DNA from 3 places in the Desulfoplanes sp. genome. Region 3 is predicted to be linked to each of the others. Evidence: predicted binding sites of a transcription regulator. Region 3 holds the regulator's gene; each other region holds the start of a gene.
What was found. The regulator sigma-54, encoded in region 3, starts transcription at its own class of promoters, with help from an activator protein. The targets are predictions, from matches to a motif close to CTGGCACGGNNNNTGCTT.
Positions count from the first base shown of each region.

Region 1: a site for sigma-54 is predicted at 1,991-2,008, ahead of ACY692_RS11170 (NifB/NifX family molybdenum-iron cluster-binding protein). Genes of this name have one in related genera too.
Region 2: a site for sigma-54 is predicted at 5,789-5,806, ahead of flgF (flagellar basal-body rod protein FlgF). Genes of this name have one in related genera too.

Region 1 covers NZ_JBUDSQ010000057.1:2,188-10,078, reverse strand. Annotated here, with positions in the region: gene ACY692_RS11190 (dual CXXC motif small (seleno)protein) at 1-50, opposite strand, end outside; gene ACY692_RS11185 (hypothetical protein) at 57-197, opposite strand; gene purT (formate-dependent phosphoribosylglycinamide formyltransferase) at 209-1,390, opposite strand; gene ACY692_RS11175 (DUF190 domain-containing protein) at 1,401-1,763, opposite strand; gene ACY692_RS11170 (NifB/NifX family molybdenum-iron cluster-binding protein) at 2,074-2,508, shown strand; gene ACY692_RS11165 (NifB/NifX family molybdenum-iron cluster-binding protein) at 2,512-2,871, shown strand; gene ACY692_RS11160 (DUF5320 domain-containing protein) at 3,036-3,320, shown strand; gene ACY692_RS11155 (hypothetical protein) at 3,498-3,701, shown strand; gene ACY692_RS11150 (nucleotide-binding protein) at 3,710-4,576, shown strand; gene ACY692_RS11145 (ATP-binding protein) at 4,573-5,445, shown strand; gene ACY692_RS11140 (iron-sulfur cluster carrier protein MrpORP) at 5,522-6,778, shown strand; gene ACY692_RS11135 (NifB/NifX family molybdenum-iron cluster-binding protein) at 7,082-7,582, opposite strand; gene uvrC (excinuclease ABC subunit UvrC) at 7,883-7,891, opposite strand, start outside.
Region 2 covers NZ_JBUDSQ010000002.1:55,073-62,963, reverse strand. Annotated here, with positions in the region: gene ACY692_RS01015 (DHH family phosphoesterase) at 1-22, opposite strand, end outside; gene rbfA (30S ribosome-binding factor RbfA) at 1-338, opposite strand, end outside; gene ACY692_RS01005 (DUF503 domain-containing protein) at 341-628, opposite strand; gene infB (translation initiation factor IF-2) at 625-3,207, opposite strand; gene ACY692_RS00995 (YlxR family protein) at 3,209-3,418, opposite strand; gene nusA (transcription termination factor NusA) at 3,571-4,899, opposite strand; gene ACY692_RS00985 (ribosome maturation factor RimP) at 4,996-5,463, opposite strand; tRNA gene ACY692_RS00980 (tRNA-Gly) at 5,544-5,619, opposite strand; gene flgF (flagellar basal-body rod protein FlgF) at 5,835-6,563, shown strand; gene flgG (flagellar basal-body rod protein FlgG) at 6,648-7,433, shown strand; gene flgA (flagellar basal body P-ring formation chaperone FlgA) at 7,447-7,891, shown strand, end outside.
Region 3 covers NZ_JBUDSQ010000028.1:1,230-9,120, reverse strand. Annotated here, with positions in the region: gene ACY692_RS07970 (PTS sugar transporter subunit IIA) at 1-164, opposite strand, end outside; gene hpf (ribosome hibernation-promoting factor, HPF/YfiA family) at 168-710, opposite strand; gene rpoN (RNA polymerase factor sigma-54) at 825-2,270, opposite strand; gene lptB (LPS export ABC transporter ATP-binding protein) at 2,419-3,141, opposite strand; gene ACY692_RS07950 (LptA/OstA family protein) at 3,147-3,647, opposite strand; gene lptC (LPS export ABC transporter periplasmic protein LptC) at 3,753-4,304, opposite strand; gene ACY692_RS07940 (KdsC family phosphatase) at 4,304-4,825, opposite strand; gene kdsA (3-deoxy-8-phosphooctulonate synthase) at 4,815-5,621, opposite strand; gene ACY692_RS07930 (CTP synthase) at 5,634-7,268, opposite strand; gene ACY692_RS07925 (phosphoribosylformylglycinamidine synthase subunit PurQ) at 7,538-7,891, shown strand, end outside.

The sequences.
Region 1 (7,891 bases), on a different contig from region 3:
AACTGGTCCAATTGGTACTGGGCACCGCACGCCGTGCAATGCAAAAACACACGCCGTCATTCCCTGACGGTCTTGAGCGGCCCATAGCAGCGCAGACAGAATAAACGGGGATGAACCCCGGTTCGAATACCCTTTGCGGAACTCTTCCAGGCGTCCCGGGAAAATGCGGAGCACGGCCCCATATATTCATTGGTCATATTCGTTGTTCCTACAATAGAGTGGTTACGGCCTTGGAAACACGCTGGGCCTTTGCCCGGGCATCCTCTACGGATGCGTCACGGGCAAGGGCCACACCCATTCGCCGGTGTCCCTTGACCTCCGGTTTCCCAAAAAGACGGATTTGGGTATCTGCTTCCTCCAAGGCCTTGTCCAGGTCCCCATAGGTGGTGGCGTCCGAGGTTCCATGGACGAGGATGACGTTCGAGGCCGACGGTCCATGGAAGGCGATCGTGGGAACGGGCAGACCGAGTATGGCCCGTGCATGCAGGGCGAACTCCGAGAGATCCTGAGAAATCATGGTCACCATACCGGTGTCGTGGGGCCGGGGCGAGACCTCGCTGAAAAAGACCTCGTCCCCCTGTATGAACAGTTCCACCCCGAAAATACCGTAGCCCCCCAGAGCGGTGGTCACGGCCTCGGCGATCCGTTCGGCCTCTTTTTGCGCCCGGCGTGACATGGGTTGGGGCTGCCAGGACTCTTGGTAGTCCCCATTTTCCTGTCTATGGCCAATGGGCCGACAAAAGGAGGTCCCTCCGGCATGGCGGACAGTGAGCAGGGTGATTTCGTAATCAAAATCAACGAACCCTTCGACAATGACCTTCCCCGCCCCGGTCCGCCCCTCGCTCTGGGACAGTTCCCAGGCAGCGTCTATTTGGTTCCCGCTCCGTATGGCCGATTGGCCGTGTCCGGAGGAACTCATGATCGGCTTGACAACGCAGGGAATGCCGACGTCTTCGACCGCCAGAAGAAACCCATCACGGGTGGCCGCGAACCGGTACGGGGAGGTCTTGATACCCAACTCCTCGGCAGCCAACCGCCTGATCCCTTCACGGTTCATGGTCAAACGTGTGGCCCGTGCAGTGGGGATGACCGTGAACCCCTCGTCTTCGAGTTCCTGCAGGGTGTCCGTAGCAATGGCCTCTATCTCGGGCACAATGTAGTCAGGCCTTTCCCGCTCGACAATTTCCCTCAGTCGTTTTCCATCGAGCATGGACAGGGTATACGAACGATGGGCCACCTGCATGGCCGGGCCATTTTCGTAACGGTCGGCGGCAATGACCTCGACGCCGAGCCGCTGTAGTTCGATGACCACTTCCTTGCCCAACTCTCCGGAACCAAGCAGAAGGACCTTAGTGGCCGTGGACGACAACGGGGTTCCAATAGTAATCATGATCCACTCGTTATATTATTGTGGTTGCTGGTTGATCATTCAGGGACCTGTGGCGGTAGACAACCACCTCCACGGGTTCACGGGTTATCAATCCCTCGGCGATCACGGACTCGATAGCCTCCAAAAACGGACCGATATATTCGCTGTTGGCGACCATCTCCACGACCAGGGGCATGTTCTCCGAGATCCGCAGAATCCTGTTCGTCCGGACACCGCGGACACCGAATCCGGCAACGGCCCGTGTTACCGTTGCGCCGGGCATATCCATGTCCCGGGCAATCTTCAAAAGCCGTTCGTACACCGGTGTCCCCCGGTGCATGTCGTTTTCTCCGACATAAATTTTGATCCTCTCGGCAGGGTGTCGCAAGGGCATGGATATTCCTCCTCGACCAGACGGTCCCTATGGTCGCACTCAGGATACAACATTGTTCGGTTCTACAGACGCTGGGTTGTCTATCCTATTTCCCGGGGGTTAGCTACCCCGATTGTTGCCGCACAAACGGGCTAATTTTAAGCCATATCCCTTCTCGAGAGGGATTGTTTTTCGCCCGACAAAATTTCTCTAAAAAGTAAATATCTAAAATATTTGAATATACAAACCTGGCACCTTTGATGCTAAAGTCAGGGATAAATGTACGACGTTTAGTGCCACATCTCTTCAACCATCAAATCCGGATCCTCCCATGCGTCTTTGTTTGGCCTGTTATGGAACCCGCTTGGCAGTCGTTTTCGACAACGCCTCTGAATTCCGTCTCTATGATGTTGAAGATGAACATATTTGCCCCGCAGGACACATTTCCCTCCCGTTTGGCGACCTCCCTTCCAAGGTCTCTTCTATCGTGTCCTGCGGGGTGAATACCCTCATTTGCGGGGGTATTTCCGGCTGCACCCTGCGCCTGATCACCAGTACCGATGTCGAGGTCATTCCCTGGATCTGCGGACAAATCGATACGGTCCTCACCGCCTGGCAGAACAATGACCTCGAAGAACTGGCCATGCCCGGATGCAAGGGACAATGCCGTGGAGGCCGGGGACAGGGCCGTGGCCGCAGGTTCGGCCACGCGCGGCAGCACAATCTTCCACGGACGAACAAACACTCCAATCTCAAACAAGGATGAAGAATGAAAATCGCTATCAGTTCCCAGGGAGATACCCTGGACAGCAGGATTGATCCCAGATTTGGCCGCGCCAAGGGATTTCTGGTCTATGATCTGGAGACAGAAACATCGGAATACGTTTCCAACGACCAAAATCTGAACATTCCCCAGGGCGCGGGGATCCAGACGGCCCAGAACGTGGCCAAGACCGGGGCCCAGGCCGTCATCACCGGCAACATCGGCCCCAAGGCCTTTTCCGCCCTCAAGCAGGGAAATATCACCATGTATCTTTTCACCGACGGGACCGTTTCCGAGGCTGTCGAGGCATACACGTCCGGAAAACTCGCCCCAACGGCAGACGCCAATAAACCGGGACATTGGTAGCCCCGCTCACCGGAATCTGCCGACGATGCATATAAAGGGTTCCACCCTTAGATTTTTTTTGGCAACGATCTTTTTCCTGGTCCCCTTACGGTGTCATCGCACTCGATGCTCCACTTGTGAGGCCACCAGGGGAACGACCACAACGCAACAAGGAGGAATGGATCATGCCAGGATTTGACGGAACAGGACCACGAGGACAGGGCTCCATGACCGGCGGCGGTTTTGGCCGCTGTCCGGGTGCGGGGTACGGCATGCGCCCACGCTTTGGCCGGGGCGGAGGCTTCGGACGCGGCTGGGGCATGGGACAGGGACGGTTTGCCTGGGGTGGCTATGGCGCTCCCATGCAGCCCATGGACGCAACAACGAACGGGGCCGCCATTGATGACCGGATCGCGGCGTTGTCCCAGGAACTCGAACAACTCAAGAAACAGCGGGAAAATCTTGACTGATTCCCCACAGGTCTTATTTGCCATCTGTCATAGATATTGCGCCGGCAAAAGCATGGAACAGGCCGTGTGCAGGCCGCACGGCCTGTTTTTTTGTGTTCCGGCTGCCACATACAGGACAGCTCTCTTCTCCACCAACCATTATCATCTTTCTGATCCTCCCCTTGAGGAACCCCCATCATGAACGAGTCAGCCACCCAGTATCCTTCCAACGAAGAACCAAGAGCCATCAAAAGGCCCCCCGAGTTCAATCCCAAGACCTACGAACCCGGCTCCCTGTGCTTTTGCAGACAATGCCAAACATCGTCTCCCCACCAGAAGGGAAAGCCCTGTGAAGCCATCACATGCCCCCATTGCGGGGCCCCCATGACCCGAAAATTCTAGGAGTCAGCATGAAAATCGCCATTGCCAGCGGCAAGGGCGGAACGGGTAAGACAACCATTTCCGTCAATCTTGCCGCTTTGTTACGAGATATGGGTCAAAAGGTGACCCTGGTCGATTGCGATGTCGAGGAACCCAATTCCCATTTTTTCCTTGCCACCAAGTGGCAGGACGAAAAAACCGAATACGTTCCCGTTCCCAAAATCGACGATGAAAAATGTATCGGAGAATCCTGCCAAAAATGCGCCACGGCCTGTAAATTCAAGGCCATGATCTGGATGGTCAATTCGATCATGGTCTTTCCGGAACTCTGTCACAGCTGCGGACTGTGCAACCTGGTCTGCCCGGCCGACGCCATCTCCGACACGGTCCGGGAGGTGGGTACATTGCGCCACGGCCAGGGACGGGGAATCGACTTCTACGGCGGACTGCTACGCATCGGAGAGGCCATGGCCCCGCCACTCATCAGCCGTGTCAAGGAAGATGCCTCGTATGAGGACATCCAGCTCCTCGACTGCCCCCCGGGAACCTCCTGCCCGGTCATCGAATCCCTGCAGGGGGCCGATTTCGTCATTCTGGTCACTGAGCCCACCCCATTCGGACTCAATGATCTACGCCTTGCCGTGGGACTCATGCGCAAACTCGGCTATCCCTTTGGAGTGGCCATCAATAGGGCCGGCATGGGGAACGACTGTGTGGAAAAATATCTCGGAGAGGAATCCATTCCGGTCCTCGCCTCCATTCCCCATACCCAGGAAGCCGCGACCGCCTATTCGAACGGTGAGTTGCTCATCGATGCCTTTGCAAACTTCCGCGGATGCTATGAAGGACTCTGGGACAATGTCACCCGGCTCATGAAGGAGGGAGAACAGTCATGAAAGAAATCGTCGTCATAAGCGGCAAAGGGGGAACGGGTAAAACCAGCGCGGTCTCCGCCCTTGCCAGCTGCGGACCCCAAAAAGTGCTTGCGGACTGCGATGTGGATGCGGCCGACCTCCATCTCATACTCGATCCGGACATAGAAAAAACCCACGAGTTCTGGAGCGGCGAACTGGCACAGATTGATCCGGACACCTGCATAGGGTGCGGGATCTGTCAGGAACATTGTCGGTTCCACGCCATTTCCGACGATTTTCAGGTCATGCAGGAACATTGCGAGGGATGTGGGGTGTGCGAACATGTCTGCCCGGAAGGAGCCGCCCGGATGTACCCCCGGCTCTGCGGGGAATGGTACCAGTCAAACACACGCCATGGGAGCATGGTCCACGCGGAACTCGGTATCGGCGAGGAAAACTCCGGCAAACTCGTTGCCCTTGTAAGAACCCAGGCCCATGACAAGGCGGTAGAGCTCGGCATCGACACCGTCCTCGTGGACGGTTCTCCCGGGATCGGCTGTCCGGTCATCGCATCACTCAGCAATGCAGGGCTTGCGGTCATTGTCGCAGAACCCACGGTTTCCGCCGTCCATGACATGGAGCGGGTCCATCAGCTGACCACCCATTTCAAAATTCCGGCCATGGTCCTGGTGAACAAGGCAGACATCAACCCCGGGCTGGTGGACAAAATGAAAGCATATTGCCAGAGCAAAAAGATTCCACTACTAGGCACCTTGCCCTACGACGCCAGATTCACCGAGGCACAGGTCCTGGGCAAGAGCATAGTCGAATACGATCCCGACGGGATCGGCAGTCTCTTCCCCCCCATGTGGGAAACCATTCTGGAACATGCCAAAACGACCAGCGATTGAGGTATCCGCCGTGTTGGAAGAAACGGCCTGTCGATATCTAGCACATCAACCATAGTTGTCTTTACGGGAGGCACCAATGTCTGAACAATGTTCATCCTGCGCCAGCGGAAGCTGTGAAAATTGCGGGAACAAGGACGAAAAACTGCAAAAAGCGCTCAGCCGAATACAACATAAACTCGTGGTTCTCTCGGGTAAGGGAGGCGTGGGCAAGAGCACCGTGGCCACAAATATTGCCGTGGCCCTGTCTTTGGCCGGCAAACGGGTCGGCCTTCTCGACGTGGACGTCCATGGCCCGAGTGTCCCCCGCCTGCTGAGCCTCAAGGGCGAAAAGCCCCATATCGAAAAGGATTACATGGAGCCGGTCCAATGGAGCCCCAACCTCTGGGTCATGTCCCTCGGCTTCATGATCCCCAGTGAAAAGGACGCGGTCATCTGGCGTGGTCCGATCAAGATGAGTCTGATCAAACAGTTCATCGAGGACGTTGCCTGGGGCGACCTGGATTTTCTGGTCGTGGACTGCCCTCCGGGAACCGGTGACGAGCCCATGTCCGCCATGCAGCTCCTGGGACAGGACGCCCAGGCCGTCATCGTGACCACCCCCCAGGGTGTGGCTGTCGACGATGTCCGCCGTTCCGTGACATTCTGTCACCAGCTGGGCAATCCGATCCTCGGCATGGTCGAGAATATGGGCGGTTTTGTCTGCCCCAAATGCGGCGAAGTCGTGGACATCTTCCCTGCCGGCGGTGGTAAAGATCTGGCCCAAGAGATGGACGTCAATTTCCTCGGGAGCATCCCTATCGATCCCGAAGTCGTACGTGCCGGTGACGAGGGATTCGCCTACATCAAAATCCACCATGAAAGCGAAGCCGCAAAGGCCATGGGACGCATCGTCAAACCCATTCTGGCCATGGCCGGCAGCCTTCAGGACGGCACTGAAAAACCGGAAACGGAACAACCCAAGGCCCCTGCCACATCCGAAGGAGAAGCATCTACCATGAAAATCGCCGTACCTGTCGCCAACGGTCTTCTGTGCATGCATTTTGGCCACTGCGAACAATTTGCCATGGTCAGCGTTGACGAAAATACCAAGACGGTTCTCGGGACCGAATTCCTCAATCCCCCGCCCCACGAGCCGGGGGTTCTGCCCAAGTGGGTCGCCGACCAGGGAGCCGATCTGGTCATCACCGGGGGCATGGGAGCCAGGGCCCAGAGTTTGTTCACCGATGCCGGGGTCAAGGTACTCGTCGGTGCCCAGGGTGGTTCTCCTGAAGAACTGGCCACGGCCTTCATGAACGGCATACTGAAGACGGGTCAGAATATCTGTGACCATTAGTTTGAGCTGGTCAGCTCGTTAGCTGGTGAGCTGACTGGCTGGTGAACCGATAAGCGAAGAGGCCTGAATCCGGGATGTTGTCCCGGATTCAGGCCTCTTTTTGTCGTGCGTATATCTTTTGTGCGAGTGACTTGCCCGCGGTCTGTGGTCTCACGTCATGCACAGCGCAGGCCGGAATCTTAAGCGACATGGAGACGGCAAAAAAGTCAGAGAAATGGCCCGATCCATAAAAATCCCGGATCACGCCGGGGATGACGTTTTCTTGTAAACTCTGACCTCAGAGCCCAGATCGCCCCCTCCACCCTATCGGTTCCTACCTCTGCCCTGACCACCGCCAGGCCCCATGCCTCCGGCGCCCCGGCCCATGCCGCAACGTCCGCCGCCCATCCCGCGGCCCATGCCCCGACCCATTCCCGAGCCCATGCCGCCGCCCTGGCCCATACCACGGCCTGTCTGCTGCATGTTCTGTCCCTGGTTGGGTGCCGGGGCCGTGCCGCTCGTGAATTCGTCTATAGCCTGTTGGACGGTGGGGGCCCCTGTGCTGACGATTCTGATATTTCCCTGCCCCAGTGCAGCCTGGGCCTTGGGTCCCACTTGGCCGGTGACCACGGCTTGGGCCCCGGCCTGGACGACCATCTGGGCGGTCTGGATCCCGGCACTCTGGGCGAGATCCATGTTCTGGTTGTCCAGCCACTGGTGGGTGTTGGTGTCCGTGTCATAGATGATAAATCCCTGGGCCCGGCCAAAACGGGGATCAATAGGGCTTGTCAAACTGTTCTGCTGTGCGCTGATAGCGATTTTCATGGTTCTAACCTCCTGGCCCGCGCCTTGGTCATTCTTACAAACCGTGCAGGCACTGTATGTGATAAGTGGAATCGAAATAAGCCTTGATAACTACCCTGCATACTATTAAGCAAAAATGATTCCTAGAAAAATATATATTTTTATTTCAAATATATATAAAACCCTGAGCTTCCCACCCACAGCAATAAGACGCAAAATTCGCCCACTATAGCCGCCCCGGCCCAAAGGGATGGCGCCCAAAGCCGGGGACGGAAAAAACGCAACCAATCGCTGTCCGCCCAACGAGAATATCCCAAGCATTCATCCCTC
Region 2 (7,891 bases), on a different contig from region 3:
TCTTGTTCACCGATGTGGTCATAGACCATATCCTCCAAGAAATCGTCCCAGGTGAAGCGCAGTTCCGGGACGTGTCGCATCTTGAGCCGTTTCCCGAGTTTCGAGCGCAAAAATCCCGTCGCCTGAACAAACCCCTTTTCAAGTTCGGGAATATAGCCGCGGCCGTTGATGTGTGTGTACATGACCTCGGCGACACTGAAGTCCCGATTCAGGCGGACGCCGGTGATGGATACCAGGTCCAGTCTGGGGTCCTGGGATTCCTCGACGATGATTTTACTCAATTCCCGCATGATCTGGTCCGCCATCCGGGTAGCCCGTCTAGATGTCGATCGTTGCATACTCAGGCTCCGAAGATTTCTATCCGCGTGTCCACAATCTCTTCCGACGTACTGGCCTCGATCATCGATACGGCCTTGGAGAGCTGGCTCTGGACCCGCTTGGTTTCGTTGGAAACGGTGACGGCGGCCAGTCCGAGCCGAGAGAGGGCGTCCTGACTGTCCACCTCGGAAACGGCCACGTTGAACTTGTTTTTCAATTTTTGTTTCAAACTGTTGGCGATACGCCGTTTTTCCTTGAGGGACTGGATCCCGTGCAGTCTAAAATCAAGACGGAGAATCCCAATGATCATAATGTCCGTTTTTCTTCGACCTCTTCAAAGGCCTCAATGATATCGCCTTCCTTGATGTCGTTGAATTTTTCCAGTCCGGTGCCGCATTCAAAACCCTTTGGGACTTCGCGGGCATCGTCCTTGAAACGTTTCAGGGAGTTGAGTCTGCCCGTATAGATGACAACACCGTCACGCAAGAGTCTGACCATGGCATTGCGCACGAGCTTCCCGTCGGTAACCCCGCAACCGGCAACCATTCCCACCTTGGGAACGCTGAACGTCTGCCGTATTTCGGCCTGGCCGAGGTAGACTTCCTTGATGGTCGGGGAGAGCATGCCGCTCATGGCATCCTTGATCTCGTTGACCAATTTGTAGATGATATTGTAGAATCTGATTTCGACCTTTTCCTGTTCCGCGACCTCTTTGACCTTGGCCGTGGGGCGGACATTGAAGCCGATGATGATGGCATTGGAGGCTGAGGCCAGGAGAATGTCCGATTCGGTGATCGCGCCCGTCCCACTGTGGATGATTTCGGTACGTACCTCCTCTCCAGAGAGCTTGTTCAGGGCGTCGATGATCGCTTCCTGTGACCCCTGGACGTCGGACTTGACCACCAGGTTGAGCACTTTGACCTTTTCTCCGGCCTTGGCGGCCAGGAATTTGTCCAGCGTGAACTTGGTCTCTTTGGCCAGCTCTTTCTCCCGCCGTTTTCCCTTTCTGGAATCAGAAATTTTGCGGGCCACTTTTTCATCGGCCACGACCACGAATTCATCCCCGGCGTCGGGAACCCCATCGAAACCCTGGACCTCGACGGGCATGGTCGGCCCGGCCTCTTTGAGCATTTTGCCCTGGTCGTTGAGGATGGCCCGTATCTTTCCGGAGTGCAGCCCGCAGGTGAAGGCGTCACCCTTGTGGATGGTCCCGGCCTGCATGAGGACCGTGGCTACGGCACCGCGGCCCTTGTCCAATCGGGCCTCGACGATATGCCCTACGCCCCGTCGGTTCGGGTTGGCCTTGAGTTCGAGGACCTCGGCTTGGAGAAGGACCAGCTCAAGGAGCCCGTCAATGCCCATTCTTTTCTTGGCCGAAACATTGGCGTAGATGGTGTCCCCACCCCAATCTTCGGGAACGAGTCCGTGCTCGGCCAGTTCCCGTTTGACCCTGTCCGGGTCGGCGCCTTCCTTGTCGATCTTGTTCACCGCAACCACTATGGGCACGCCCGCGGCCTTGGAATGGTTGATGGCCTCTCTGGTCTGGTCCATGACGCCGTCATCCGCCGCGACAACGAGGATGACCAGGTCGGTCACCTGAGCACCCCGGGCACGCATGGCCGTGAACGCCTCATGTCCAGGGGTGTCCAGAAAGACTATTTCTCCCCTGGGCGTGGACACATGGTATGCACCGATATGCTGGGTGATGCCCCCTGCCTCGCCTGATGTGATCTGGGACTTGCGGATGACATCGAGAAGAGATGTCTTGCCGTGGTCGACATGGCCCATGATGGTCACCACCGGAGGCCTGGGCAGCAGGTCCTCATCCTTGTCCTCGTGGACTGGAGCGAGAAATTCCTTTTCAGAAAACCCAATCTTTTCGACACCATAGCCAAAATCTGCGGCAATGATCGCAGCCGTGTCCGCATCAATGGATTGGTTGATGGTGGCCATGACACCCATGCCGATAAGATTCTTGATCAGGTCCTGGGCCTTGATGCCCATCTGTTGCGCCAGGTCCGCAATGCGGATGGCCTCGTCGATACGGATTTTTCGTTTGGTCGCTTTGATCGGTTGGGTTGTGACCATGGACTTTGTCGGGGCATGGTCGTGTCCCCTGCGGCGTCCTCGCTTGCCCCGGGACTTGCGGCCCCCAACGAGCTCGGGCTTGGCGGTTTCGGCCTGACGGACCTTGCGATAGAGTTCGTCCGCTTCGACCGTACGGCGGTGCTTCTTTTTGGACGGTTTGGATTTTTTCTTCTCGCCCGGTGTGGTCGTGGCAGCGGGGACGGTCGGTTCCTCTGAGGGGTCGGGCCGGGAAATGATTTTTACTTGGGGTGTGGGTTGGGGGGCTTTTTTCTTCTTCGTTTTTTTCCGCTTCCCCCGTTTTTTCTCTGCGGGCTTTGGCTCTTCGTCCTCGGCCGGTGCGGGGTGTTCTTCCGGGATCTCTTCCGGGATCACTTCCTTGGGCAGACTACCGGCCTCCTCCGTCACTGGAGGATGGGGGGAGGCTTCGGATGGTTCCGGCTGAGCCCCAACCCGGGGTGTACTGGATTCTTGTTCGGGAATGGAAGGGGCCTGGGTGGAAGAGGGCTCCGCGGGGGTCTCCCCGGAGGGTTCCGTGGTTTCAGTGGTCGTCTCGTCTATGGCTTTTTCCTGTGGTTTGCGGGCCGGTTTTTTTCGTCGCCGGACAATGACCCCCGACCGAACACGTTTTTTTTCAACCGAAGGCTCCTGGCTTTCCTTGGTAAACATATTTCGGGCCAGCTTTGCCTCGTCCTCGGTCAATCCGCTCATGTGACTCTTGACATTGACATCGAGCTTGCGGAGCAGGTGTATCAGCTCCTTATTTGAAATGCCGAGTTCACCTGAAAGATCTCGTACTCGCATTTTAGTTGTCATAGTGTTCCCCCCTACATTTCTTCTGCCAGCCCCTGAATTTATTGAACTTCTTCATGCAAACACTGCTTGTGCACAGGTAGAATCCCCGTCCCTGGCGTTTTCCGGCCGGGTCGACCTGCAGAGATGTTCCGTTTTCTTGGGGACACGTATACCGTGTCATTTCCGCTTTGGGTAACCGTTTGCGGCATATCACGCACATCCGGATCGGCACATGCTTGTGTGGGGCATGGTTTTGCGGCTCGATCTGAAAAGAGTGTACTTGTGGATGCATAGCAGGTGAAAATTGTTTTTTTCTGATAGTTACGCGATTAGGTTATGTCGTGAATGGCTATGATGGAAGAATGTTTCGGTTCAGTCTTCCGGCCCCTTTTCCAGGTCGTCTTCCTGTCCCTCTTCCAGGCCGTCTTCCTGTTTCTCTTCCAGGCCGTCCTCCGCCGGAAGGTCGTCTGGAGATTCCTTCAATAGATTGGCAGCCGATTTAAGATCGGCAACGTTTTCCTCGCCGATCCCCTCGATATCGAGGAGTTCTTCTTCCGGGCTTTGGGCCACGCTGTCCACGTCCTCAAAGCCCGCCTCCAGAATGTTTTCGACATGGATATCCGCGGCGTTGGCCAGTTGCTCCAGTCCCTGTCGGCTTTGGTTCATTTCTCCATACCGGCTTTCGGTAAAGATATCGACCCGCCAGCCCAAAAGCTTAGACGCCAGCTTCACGTTTTGGCCCTTGCGGCCAATGGCCGGTGTGAGCTGATCATCGGGAACGACCACCTCCAGGGTTTTTTCGTCATCGTCCACGGTAATCCTCGAAATGATCGCCGGCGAAAGTGCGTTGACGGCATACGTGGTGATATCGGGATTCCACAGGACAATATCGATACGCTCTCCCCGGAATTCCTGGACGATATTCTGGATACGCGACCCCTTGACCCCGACACACGCCCCTACCGGGTCAACGTCGGTTTCATGGGAGATGACCGCGACCTTGGCCCTGAGGCCGGGATCCCGGGAGACGCCCATGATGGTCACGATGCCGTCGTCGATTTCCGGGACCTCCCTTTTGAACAGGGCCTTCATGTACTCGTGATGGGACCTGGAAACCACAACCTGCGGGCCGCGTCCTTCTTGTTTGACGTCCACGATATATGTCTGGACCCGGTCGCCCTGGCGGAAACGTTCCCTGGGGATCTGTTCGTTTTTGGGCAGGATGGCCTCGGTACGTCCGAGATTGATAACCCACCCATTGCGGTCCCTGCGCTGGATGATCCCGTCGACAATGTCCCCGATCCGGTCCTTGTACTCCTCATAGATGATTTCGTGTTCCGCATCGCGCATGCGCTGGATAATGACCTGCTTGGCCGATTGGGCGGCTATTCTTCCCAGGTCCTCTATCTCCATGCGGAATCCGATCTCGTCGTCCAGCTGGACGTTGGGGTCGTGGAGCTTGGCGTCCTCGAGCGTGATTTCCCGGGCTGGGTCCGTGATCTCGTCGGCCACGACCTTGAACTGGTAGACCTCGATGTCACCGACCTCCTCGTTGAAACTGACCTCGATATCCAGGTCGTCACCGTATTTCTTGACGACCGAAGCCCTGATGGCCTCTTCCAGCGTATCGATGAGGAGATCGCGATCAATACCTTTATCCTTGCTGATCTGATCGATTGCTTTTTTCAAGTCCATGCCCATAAAAATTCTCCGCTTCTACCTAGAATCACGCATGATTCGGATGACGTTTGGTTAAAAGAGTAACGTTTTCGGCTCCCCTGTCCGTACGTTCGATCACTATCCCCTGAATACGAGTCCGGCCTTGCGGATTTCGTCCCAGCGGAACACGTGTTCACTCCCGTCTTCAAGCACGAGGGTGAACGAACCTTCCTCACAGGAAGCCAGTTTCCCGTTGAATTTTTTGCGGCCGTTGCGCGGGGAATGGAGGGTAAAGGCGACCTGGTTCCCGAGATACGGTCCAAGTTGGTCCGGAGAGAAAAAGGTCCGGTCGAGACCGGGAGACGAGACCTCGAGGGTGTACCGGCCCGGAATGATATCCTCGACATCCAAAAGGACTTCTGCGTGCCTGCTGAAGGTTGCGCATTGGTCGACATCCACACCCTCCGGGGCATCGATGAAAATACGCACAACCTTGTGTTTGGGCGAGGCCAGGGCGGGTTCTATCCCCCAGAGGTCCACCCCCTGTTCTCGGCACAGGGGGAGCAGCAGGTCTGCTAGCTGTTTTTTTAATATATCTATTTGCATTTGCTTACAAAAAAAAAGTGGACCGCATTGGTCCACCCCCGATAACCCTACCACATCGGTTATGTTACAGCGATTAGGAGTGGAGCGGATGACGGGGTTCGAACCCGCGACACCAAGCTTGGGAAGCTTGTACTCTACCAGCTGAGCTACATCCGCCCGAAAAACAATTTCCTTTTGTCGATTTTTGTTTCTTTGTCAACCTCTTTTCCGTTCGGGGTCCTATTTTTGGCCCGTGGGTTGTCGCCTGGAGGGGGAGGTCGGAAAAAAATGCCCCCACGGCCCGCTGCCCGCGGATAGGTGGACGGAGAGATGGGGACTTTTCCGGTTGGCAGGTATATTGCTTGAAGGAAGGACAACGGAGGATATAGAAGATGCAGTCAGCAGTGTATAGCGCGGTTTTCGGGGGCACGACCCAGGCAAAGAGCCTCGATCTGATCGCCAATAATTTGGCGAATGTTAATACGACCGGATACAAGAAGGATGCATTGTCTTTTTGCAATGTGTTCGAACAGCAAGCCATGGGCGGAGACGTCGAGGTGTCTAAGACGCGGATCGGGGCCGTGGACATCGATATGAGTCAGGGGGGGCTGCGGAAAACGGACAATCCTCTCGATTTCGGCCTGGATGGCGAAGGCTTTTTCAAGGTCCGTACGCCCGAGGGGATACAGTATACACGCAACGGTATTTTCAGGCTTGATCCCGACGGGACCATCGTTGATCCCCATGGCAACCCCCTGCAGGGGCAGAACGGAGAATTACGGGTCCCCCGGGGAGCCGACCTCGTGGTCAATGGTGCCGGTCAGATCCTGGTAGACGGAGCGCCGATGGGCCGGATCGATGTGGTGACCTTTGATGATCTACAGGGACTCGAACGGATCGGTCAGCATCTCTTCCGGAGGCCGGACGGTGCGCCCCTCAAGGAACTGGAGGCGACAGATGCTCAGGTCTGCCAGGGGTTTTTGGAGGCCTCGAATGTCAATGTCGTCCAGGAGATGGTCCGAATGATAGGGGTCTCTCGTAATTTCGGGGCGGAACAAAAGATCATGACCACCTCTTCGGGGATGGACAAAAAGGTCATCGATACCGTGGGCAAGGTGTGATGGCGACCCCGAACCTGCGTCCTGCGAGAATCTGTGGGTGGGCAGGAGTATGACGATAATGTATAATACGAGGAGAAATGCGCTATGATGCGATCATTGTGGACTGCGGCTTCGGGAATGGTAGCCATGCAGAGGAATATCGACGTGATTTCGAACAATCTGTCCAACGTGAGCACCACCGGGTTCAAGAAGAGCAGGGCGGAGTTCGAGGATCTCATGTACCAGAATCTGAAGATCTCCGGGGCCCAGAATGTCTCGGGCGATCGTCTTCCCACGGGCATCCAGATAGGCATGGGGGTCAGGGCGGTGGATGTACACAAGATATTCACCGAGGGAGACCTGAGCAATACCGGAAATCAGCTCGATGTGGCCATCGAAGGGGACGGCTTTTTCAAGGTCGAGGATGCCAACGGCGATGACGCCTACACCCGGGTGGGTTCGTTCAAACTGAACACGGACGGGGAACTGGTCACCTCCGGCGGGTATAGGCTCCAGCCCAACTTCACCGTTCCCGTGGAGACACAGAATGTCGTCATTACCGAGGATGGGCATATTTCCGCCTTGGACAAGAACGGCGAGTCGCTGCAGGAAGGGGACATCCCGTTGTATACCTTCATCAATCCCGCGGGGTTGAGCGCCAAAGGGCGCAACCTCTATGTGGCTACCGAGGGGTCCGGTGACCCGGTCGAGGGGACACCGGGGGAGAACAATGTCGGTACACTGGCCCAGGGGTTCGTTGAATCTTCCAATGTCGACCTCGTGGAAGAGATGGTCAACATGATCGTTGCCCAGCGGGCCTATGAGACCAATTCCAAGGCCATCTCCACATCGGACAAGATGTTGCAGACGGCCAATCAGATGAAGCGATAATAAAGGTGGAGCGATGGATAGGAAAATGTGCCTGCGTTGTCTTTTTCTGTGCATGATCGGGCTCCTTACGTGGGGAGCCGTCATTCCTGCCGGCACGAACGCCGCGGTTGGACAGGACGTGGATCGGATCGTGTTCCACGAGTTCGTCTGTGTCCCGGGGGAGAACATCACCCTGGGCGACCTGGCCGTTGCCAATGGGCCGGAATCTTCCGTGTATATGGATCATTTTGGTTCTGTGTCCGTTGCCCCGGCCCCGTCCCGGCCGGGACACCGTGTCATTGTCACCGGAGCCATGATCCGGCAGGCCCTGGAAAAGGCGGCACCGGTCCCGGGGGCGTGCGAATTACCCTATCAGATCCAGGTCCAGCGTGGTGGCCGAGTGGCCGGCGGAAGGGAGATCAAACAGCGGGTCGACAAATTTTTGACGAATGCCCTGGCCCCATTGAAGGGTGAAACCG
Region 3 (7,891 bases):
CCGAGCGCTTCCCTATCAAGGAGCACTCCCAATATTTTTTCTTGATCAATATTGGGCCATTTTGCCTTGAGTGGCGTAATAAGTTCGGCCAGGACCTCCTTCTTGGTCCTGGCCTGTAAGTCATTGATTACACATCCATCATCGAGAAAATCTGCAAGTTTCATGTATCAAATCCCAGGATCAATGAGACCAAAATCTCCGTTTTTACGGTGATAGATTACATTGACCCGTTCGGTTTCGGCGTTGAGAAAAACCAAAAATTTATCTTCAAGATTATCGAGCTGCATGGCCGCCTCATCGACCCCCATGGGTTTTGGGGAGAAACGGTCTGAACGTACTATGGTCGGTGATTGGCCTTTGAATCCGGATTCCTCGGAAAAACTTATGACATCGAAACGGCCCCCTCTTGCCTTTTTTCGGTTCTTCTTATTCTTGTCACGGAGACGACGGACCTGGGACTCCAACTTGTCGAGCAGCAAGTCCACGGTCGAATACATGTCCTCGCTCTCTTCATTAGCGGACAAACGGAGGTTGTCACCGGTGAGGACAACATCTGCCCGATGACGGAATTTTTCCACTTCAAGATTCACCTGCAAATCCGTATTTTCCGGGTTCGGTACATATTTGGCAATCTTGCCAAAACGTCCCTTGGCGTACTCACGGAGATGGTTTGATGGCTCAAAATTCTTGAAGTTGAAATTCATATTCATAGAATACCTCCTGGATAAAGGTGGGCACACGACTTAAACGCATACATTCCGGAACGAATATCTAAAACGTTCCATCGACTCCCAGGTTTTATCTCCCTAATGTAAAACACGGTGTTAAAAAAATTTTTTTCGTCTGGAAGATGATTCAATGTTCAGGGCAGAACGGTACTTGGCGACGGTCCTGCGGGCGATATTCACTTCCAAGATATCTTTGAGCATATGGGATATTTTTTCATCACTATAGGGCTTTTTTGGATCTTCCCCTTCAATGATCTTCTTGATAGCCACCTTGACACTCTCTGAACCAACCTGTGTCCCATCATCAAGATCAAGGGCACTATTGAAAAAATATTTCAGCTCGAAAATACCATGGGGGGTGGCCAGATATTTGTTCGTGGTGATTCTGCTGACTGTAGATTCATGCATGTCGATATCTGAAGCCACATCCTTGAGGATGAGTGGATTGAGTCGAGTGGCACCATATTCAAAAAAATCGTGCTGGAAGCGGACAATACTCTCGACAACCTTGTACAACGTACGTTGTCGCTGTTGTAGGCTTTTCATCAACCACTGGGCCGCGCGCATCTTTTCATGCAAATAGGAGGAATCTTCCTTGTTCGTCTTGGTCTGCATCGTTTCCATGTAGAACGGATTGAGTTGCAGCTTGGGCAATCCATCGTCGTTCAAGACAATGATGAAGTCATCATCGTATTTATACACATATGCATCTGGACTGACATAGACAGAGGTAGACGTTCCATAACTGGCACCGGGCAAAGGATCGAGGGAGGTGATGATGTCCAGATACTCCTTGAGATCATCCTTGGACAGTTTGAATTTTCGCAGAAGAGGCTTATACCGTCTCTGTTCGATATCCTCGAGATGTTCGGAAATCAACGTCCGAAGGATGGGATCCTCATCCCCCACGGCATCAAGCTGGATGAGCAAACACTCTTTGGCCGTGCGGGCAGCGATGCCGATCGGATCGAACATCTGCATCGTGTGGAGAACCCCGGCAACCGCTTCTTCGGCGACCTGGAGTTCGGAAGCGACATCTTCTACACTGGACGCAAAATAACCGGAGGACGTCAGGTTATTGATGATCGATTCGCCGATGCGGCATTCCTCTGCGTTCGCGTCCGACAGGTGGAGCTGCCAAAGTAGATGCCCCTCCAGGGAGGGCTTGGCGGAGACACGGCCTTCGTATGAGCTGATCTCTTCTAGTGATTCGCTTTCATGGCCCTGAACCTGTCTGGTGGTGCTTGAAAAATCCCCGAGATAGTCTTCCCATTCGGCGTTTTTCAAAAAATCCTTTTCTTCGGTTGCAAACTCTTTTTTTTCCTCCTGCCCATTGTCTTCCTTTTCGGGGGGTTTTTCTTCCTCTCCTTTGCTCTGGTCTGGAACCTGCTCATCAAGCATTGGGTTTTCCAGCAATTCTTCCTGGACCACGTCCAAAAGCTCAACCCGGGAAAGTTGCAAAAGTTTGATCGCTTGCTGCAACTGCGGGGTCATGACCAGCTGCTGCGTGAGCTTGAGATTTTGTCGTAATTCCAGTGCCATAGTTATTCTCTTCTTTGGGAAAGCCGCCTGTGTTTGCACATACTGTTTCCGAAAAGGATTTCCAAATTATTTCAACGAACTATAGTTGATTATACCAATCTTTGATCATAAATTCCTTGTGCCACAGAAGTCAGCCTCTGGCAACGATCTAAAGCCTGAAATCTTCACCGAGATAAATTTGCCGGGCCTTGGGATCATCGACTATCGTATCCGGAGTACCTTCCAAAATAATCCGGCCCCGGTAAACGAGGGATGCCCTATCGCAAATAGTTAGTGTTTCCCGGACGTTATGATCAGATATGAGCACACCGATCCCCATTTTGCGCAAAGAATGTACAATCTGCTGGATATCCTCAACGGCCAGGGGATCAATGCCGGCAAAGGGTTCGTCCAGGAGCATGAATTTAGGATCCTGGATCAAGGCCCGGGCTATTTCAAGCCTTCTGCGCTCCCCTCCTGACAAAAATGCGGCCTTCTGGTCTGCCAAACGGGTTATACCCAGTTGGTCCAATAGACGGTCCGCCCTTTCTGTCTGCTCTTTTTTGGGCAACCCGGTATATTCCAAAATAATTTGTAGATTTTGGCGTACGCTGAGTTTTTTAAAGATGGAACTTTCCTGGGGGAGATAACTGAGACCATGCTTGGCCCTTCGGTGGAGCGGCCAGGAGGTGATGTTGCGGTCGTCCAAAAAGACGGTGCCCCCTGAAGGACGGATGATCCCTACGAGCATGTAAAAAGTTGTCGTCTTGCCGGCTCCGTTCGGGCCAAGAAGACCGACCACTTCACCCTGCTCGACCTTGATGTCGATCCCCCTGACAACCTCTTTTTTGCCAAACTTCTTGAAAAGTTCGTGGGCGCTGAGAATAGCCATAGGGTTCACTCCACCTGATCTGGACGTGAATAGAATATGGCTTCGACCCGTTTTTTGCCACCGATCACTTCACTGCGGTTGTCCTTGATGTACAGCTTGATTATCTCACCCATAATCTGGTTTTTGCCGTCCTCCAACCTTGGCTCGTCCTCCATCTGCAACATGTCTTGGTCCTGAAAATAGGTCGCTTTTCCGCAAAACCCCTTTTTTCCCTGACTTTCCAAGCGTACGTTGTGTACGGCGATGATCTTTTTTACATCAGACAAATCCCGGCCGGGATCGGTTCCTTCCACCGCGCTGGAGGATCCGCGGTTCTGCTGTCCAACAAAATGGATGAACAACTTTTCTGACCAAAGCTGAAAATCCTTGCGGGCGACATGTACCTCACCGGAAAAGGAGACCCGGTTTGAATCGGGATCATAGGTCATGTCGTCAGAGGTAATGGTCGTGGGTACCTTTTTCCCCTGGGCCCCGGCAAGTGAAAAACCGGTCCAAGAAAAAAACACCAGACACCCCAGTAAAAATATATAAACGTTCTTCACGGAATACCCTTTTTGTTCCAATAAAGGATTACGTTTTGGCAAACACCAAGATTCCAATTGTGCCCCCCCCTAGCGCATCGCTTTCCGTAGGACCACGCGCACAGCTCCCTGTGCATGGATCTGCTCATTTTCCAGGTTGAGTCGGGCCCCTTCTGCTGTCATGATCATATTTTTTCCTGTCAATCGGACAGCTTGCTTGAAAAATATCATCCGTGAGGTACCGTTGTAATCGAGCCGTGTCGTCTCCAAGAGGTTCCCCTGGTATCTGGCAAGAACATTGGACCAGAGAACGATCTGATCGTCCTTTTGATTTATTCTGCCATGTTCACCTTCAACATACAAGGGTTCCTTTTTATCTTCTTGAAAATATAATATTTTTGGGCTTTCAACGACAACGATCCCCTCTCCCTTGGCATAATCCGCGCTCGTGGCGTTAAGGGTCCAGAGAAGACGGCCATCCTTTCCCTGCCGCAAATTGACCCCCTGCAAGGTCAAGTCGACCCCACTGTCTGGAACCAGGGATTCCTCTTGCGTATTCTTATCGACCCGCCAAGAGACGATGGTAAGAAGTACGATGCAGAAAGCTAGAAAAATCGATAAACATAGTAAACGCTTGGTCATCAATCAGCCCATGTCCGCCATAGTTGGTCCAACTGGTTTTGGGCCTGTAAAAGGAACCGTACGGCCTCGCGGACCGCCCCATGCCCACCGGAAGATTGTGCAATCCAAAGCGCCAAGGAGAGAATCTCCGGCTGGGCGTTGGCCACGGCCATGGGCAATCCTACCGTCTCCATAGGGCCGACATCTACCCAGTCATCTCCTAGATAGGCCATATGCGAGACATCGATTCCTGATTTTTGGCTGATCTTCTGCAAAATTGGAATCTTATGGTGATGTCCCGGATAATAATATTCGATCCCAAGTTCTTTGACCCTGGTCGCGACCGCCCGTGAATTGAGTCCCGAGATCACGGCAATGGCAATCCCTGCCCGCTGGGCAAGTTTGATCCCCAGGCCGTCCTGGACATTGAACCGCTTCAGGATCCTGCCCTCCTGGTCATAGTATAGTCCCCCATCGGTCAACACACCATCGACATCGAGAACCAGCATCTTGGTCTCTGCGGCACGGGCTTTAGCATCCATGCGGCACCCCCCATATGGCCAACAGCTCTTGGAGCAAGGCCTTGGTCTTTGCCAAGGGCCAGCTGTTCGGGCCATCGCACAGGGCATTGTCCGGATCGGGATGCACCTCCATGAACACGCCCTGGCACCCCGCGGCAACCGCACTCCTGGCGAGGACAGGAACATATTCCCTGCTGCCTCCCGACGAAGTACCCCGGCCACCGGGAATCTGCACCGAATGCGTGGCGTCGAACACGACCGGAACGTTAAACCCCTGCATGATCACGAGAGACCTGAAATCGACCACCAGATTGTTGTATCCAAACGATGCCCCACGCTCTGTGAGCCAGATCTTTTCGTGGCCGACGGACCGTAATTTGTCGACCACGGATTGCATGTCCCACGGAGCCAGGAATTGTCCTTTTTTCACGTTGACAATCTTTCCCGTTGAGGCGGCCGCCAATAACAGATCGGTCTGGCGACATAAGAACGCCGGGATCTGGAGGACATCGACGGCCTCGGCAACCGGCAGGGCCTGCTCGGGCAAATGGATATCCGTTATGACCGGCAGCCCGGTTTTCTCACGGATCTGCCCGAGCCAATCAGCTCCTGTAACCATCCCCGGTCCCCTGAAACTGGTCACCGAGGTGCGGTTGGCTTTGTCAAAAGAACTCTTAAAGATGATAGGCACACCGAGGTCTCTGGAGATTCCAGCCAGTTCCATCGCAGTGTCGCGGGCAAGATCCAAACTTTCAAGGGCACATGGTCCAGCGATAATAAAGGGACCAGAGGAGGAGATGTCGAAGAGTTGATTCATGGCAGGGATGGGCTATTTTTTATAGGCAAGAGTCGCCTTGACAAACTCCCTAAACAGGGGGTGGGCGTGCAAGGGATTGGAGTTGAATTCCGGATGGAATTGACACCCCACGAACCATGGGTGGTCACGGAGCTCGACAATCTCGACCAGGGTTTCGTCCGGGGAGTATCCACTCAATACCATGCCGTTCGTTCCAAAATCGTCGGCATAGGTTTTGTTGAACTCAAAACGATGGCGATGCCGTTCGCTCACCTCGCAGACCCCATACGCAGTATGGGCCAGCGTCTCCTCCTTGACGACGCAGGGATACGCTCCAAGCCGCATCGTCCCTCCCTTGTCCGACTCTTTGTCCCGGAATTGGAGCCGCTGCTTCCGGATGTCGAACCATTCCTTCATCAAATAAATAACCGGATAGGGGGTGTTTTCATCAAATTCTTCGGAATTGGCCTTTTCATATTTTAGGACATGGCGGGCAAATTCAATGACAGCACATTGCATGCCGAGACAAATGCCGAAAAAAGGAATCTTATTTTCCCGGGCATAACGGATCGCCTCGATCTTCCCCTCGACCCCACGGTTGCCGAATCCTCCGGGAACGAGGATCCCATTGACCCCTGAGAGTTTTTGCGAACAATTCTCCGGAGTGATCTCTTCCGAATTGACATAGACAAGATCAACGGCATGATCGTTGGCCACTCCACCATGGATCAATGCCTCATGCAGACTCTTGTAGGCCTCTTTGAGATCGACGTATTTACCCACAATGGCGATGGGGGTTCTTCCTACCGGATTATGGATTTTGTGTACCAGTTTCTCCCATGTGTGCAGATTAGGATTTCTCGCGGAAAGCCTGAGCAGAATGGCTATCTTCTGGTCCACACCTTCATCATAAAGACTCATGGGGAGGTCGTATATACTATCCACATCGATAGCCGTGAAGACCGCGTCAGGCTCGACATCGCAAAACAACGCTATCTTGGCCTTGATATCCTTACTTAAATCGATTTCGGAACGGCAGAGAATGATGTCGGGCTGGATCCCGATACTACGGAGTTCTTTGACACTGTGCTGGGTGGGCTTGGTTTTGATTTCCCCGGCCGCCTTGATAAAGGGCACCAGGGTGAGGTGGATGTACAGGACATTGTCCCTGCCGAGGTCGGTCCGGAGCTGCCGGATAGCCTCGAGAAATGGTTGGCCTTCGATGTCACCGATGGTTCCCCCGATTTCCACGATGGCCACATCCAGATCGTCGCTGACCACGCTGAGGATGGAGGACTTGATCTCATCGGTGATATGCGGGATGACCTGCACCGTCCCCCCGAGATAATCACCCCGCCGCTCTTTGGAGATAACGGTATGATACACCCTGCCGGAGGTGAAGTTGTTGGCTTGCCCCAAATGCTGGTCAAGAAACCGTTCGTAATGACCGAGATCAAGGTCGGTTTCGGCTCCATCGTCCGTCACGTAGACTTCACCGTGCTGGAAGGGATTCATGGTGCCCGGATCGACATTGATATACGGATCGAGCTTAAGGATGGTCACGCTGAGGCCTCGGGCCTTGAGCAACGTACCCAAAGAAGCGGCAGCCAGCCCCTTGCCGAGAGAGGAGAGAACCCCCCCTGTAACAAAAATAAATTTGGTTTTCATACTTCCCCGCAGTTCAGATTCCAGCAAAAAAAACACTAAAATAAATGGGCCACCACCACCGTGCGGCCCACCCCAAAAATTTTTCTACAGCTGTTGAGCATTGGAGTCATTAGACAATGATTTTTTATCTTGTCAAGAAACTTGGATCCTTAAATATTCCTTGCTTCTTGCGAACAGGAGGGATATTATTTTATTTCTTTTGTCTCAGCAATAATTGTCCGATAAATCCACATACCCTTGTTATAATATAGACAATGCCAGGAGGAATGATGGCCGAGGTCAAAACCTTAGTCATTACCGGATACGGTACGAATTGTGAAAAAGAGAGCGCTTTTGCCGCTCAACAGGCTGGTTCGGACCAAACCGACATCGCCTATTTTTCTGACCTCGCTGCGGAAAAATTTTCCCTGATCGATTATAATTTTATCATTTTTCCGGGGGGATTTCTTGATGGCGACGAACTTGGGGCCGCCCAGGCCGCGGCCCTACGCTGGAGATACACCAAGACATCATCCGGCATGTCCCTGGAAAATGAGCTGAAAAAATTTTTGGCCTCCCAGGGGATCATCCTCGGGATCTGTAACGGCTTCCAACTTTTGGTCAAACTCGGCCTGTTACCGGCT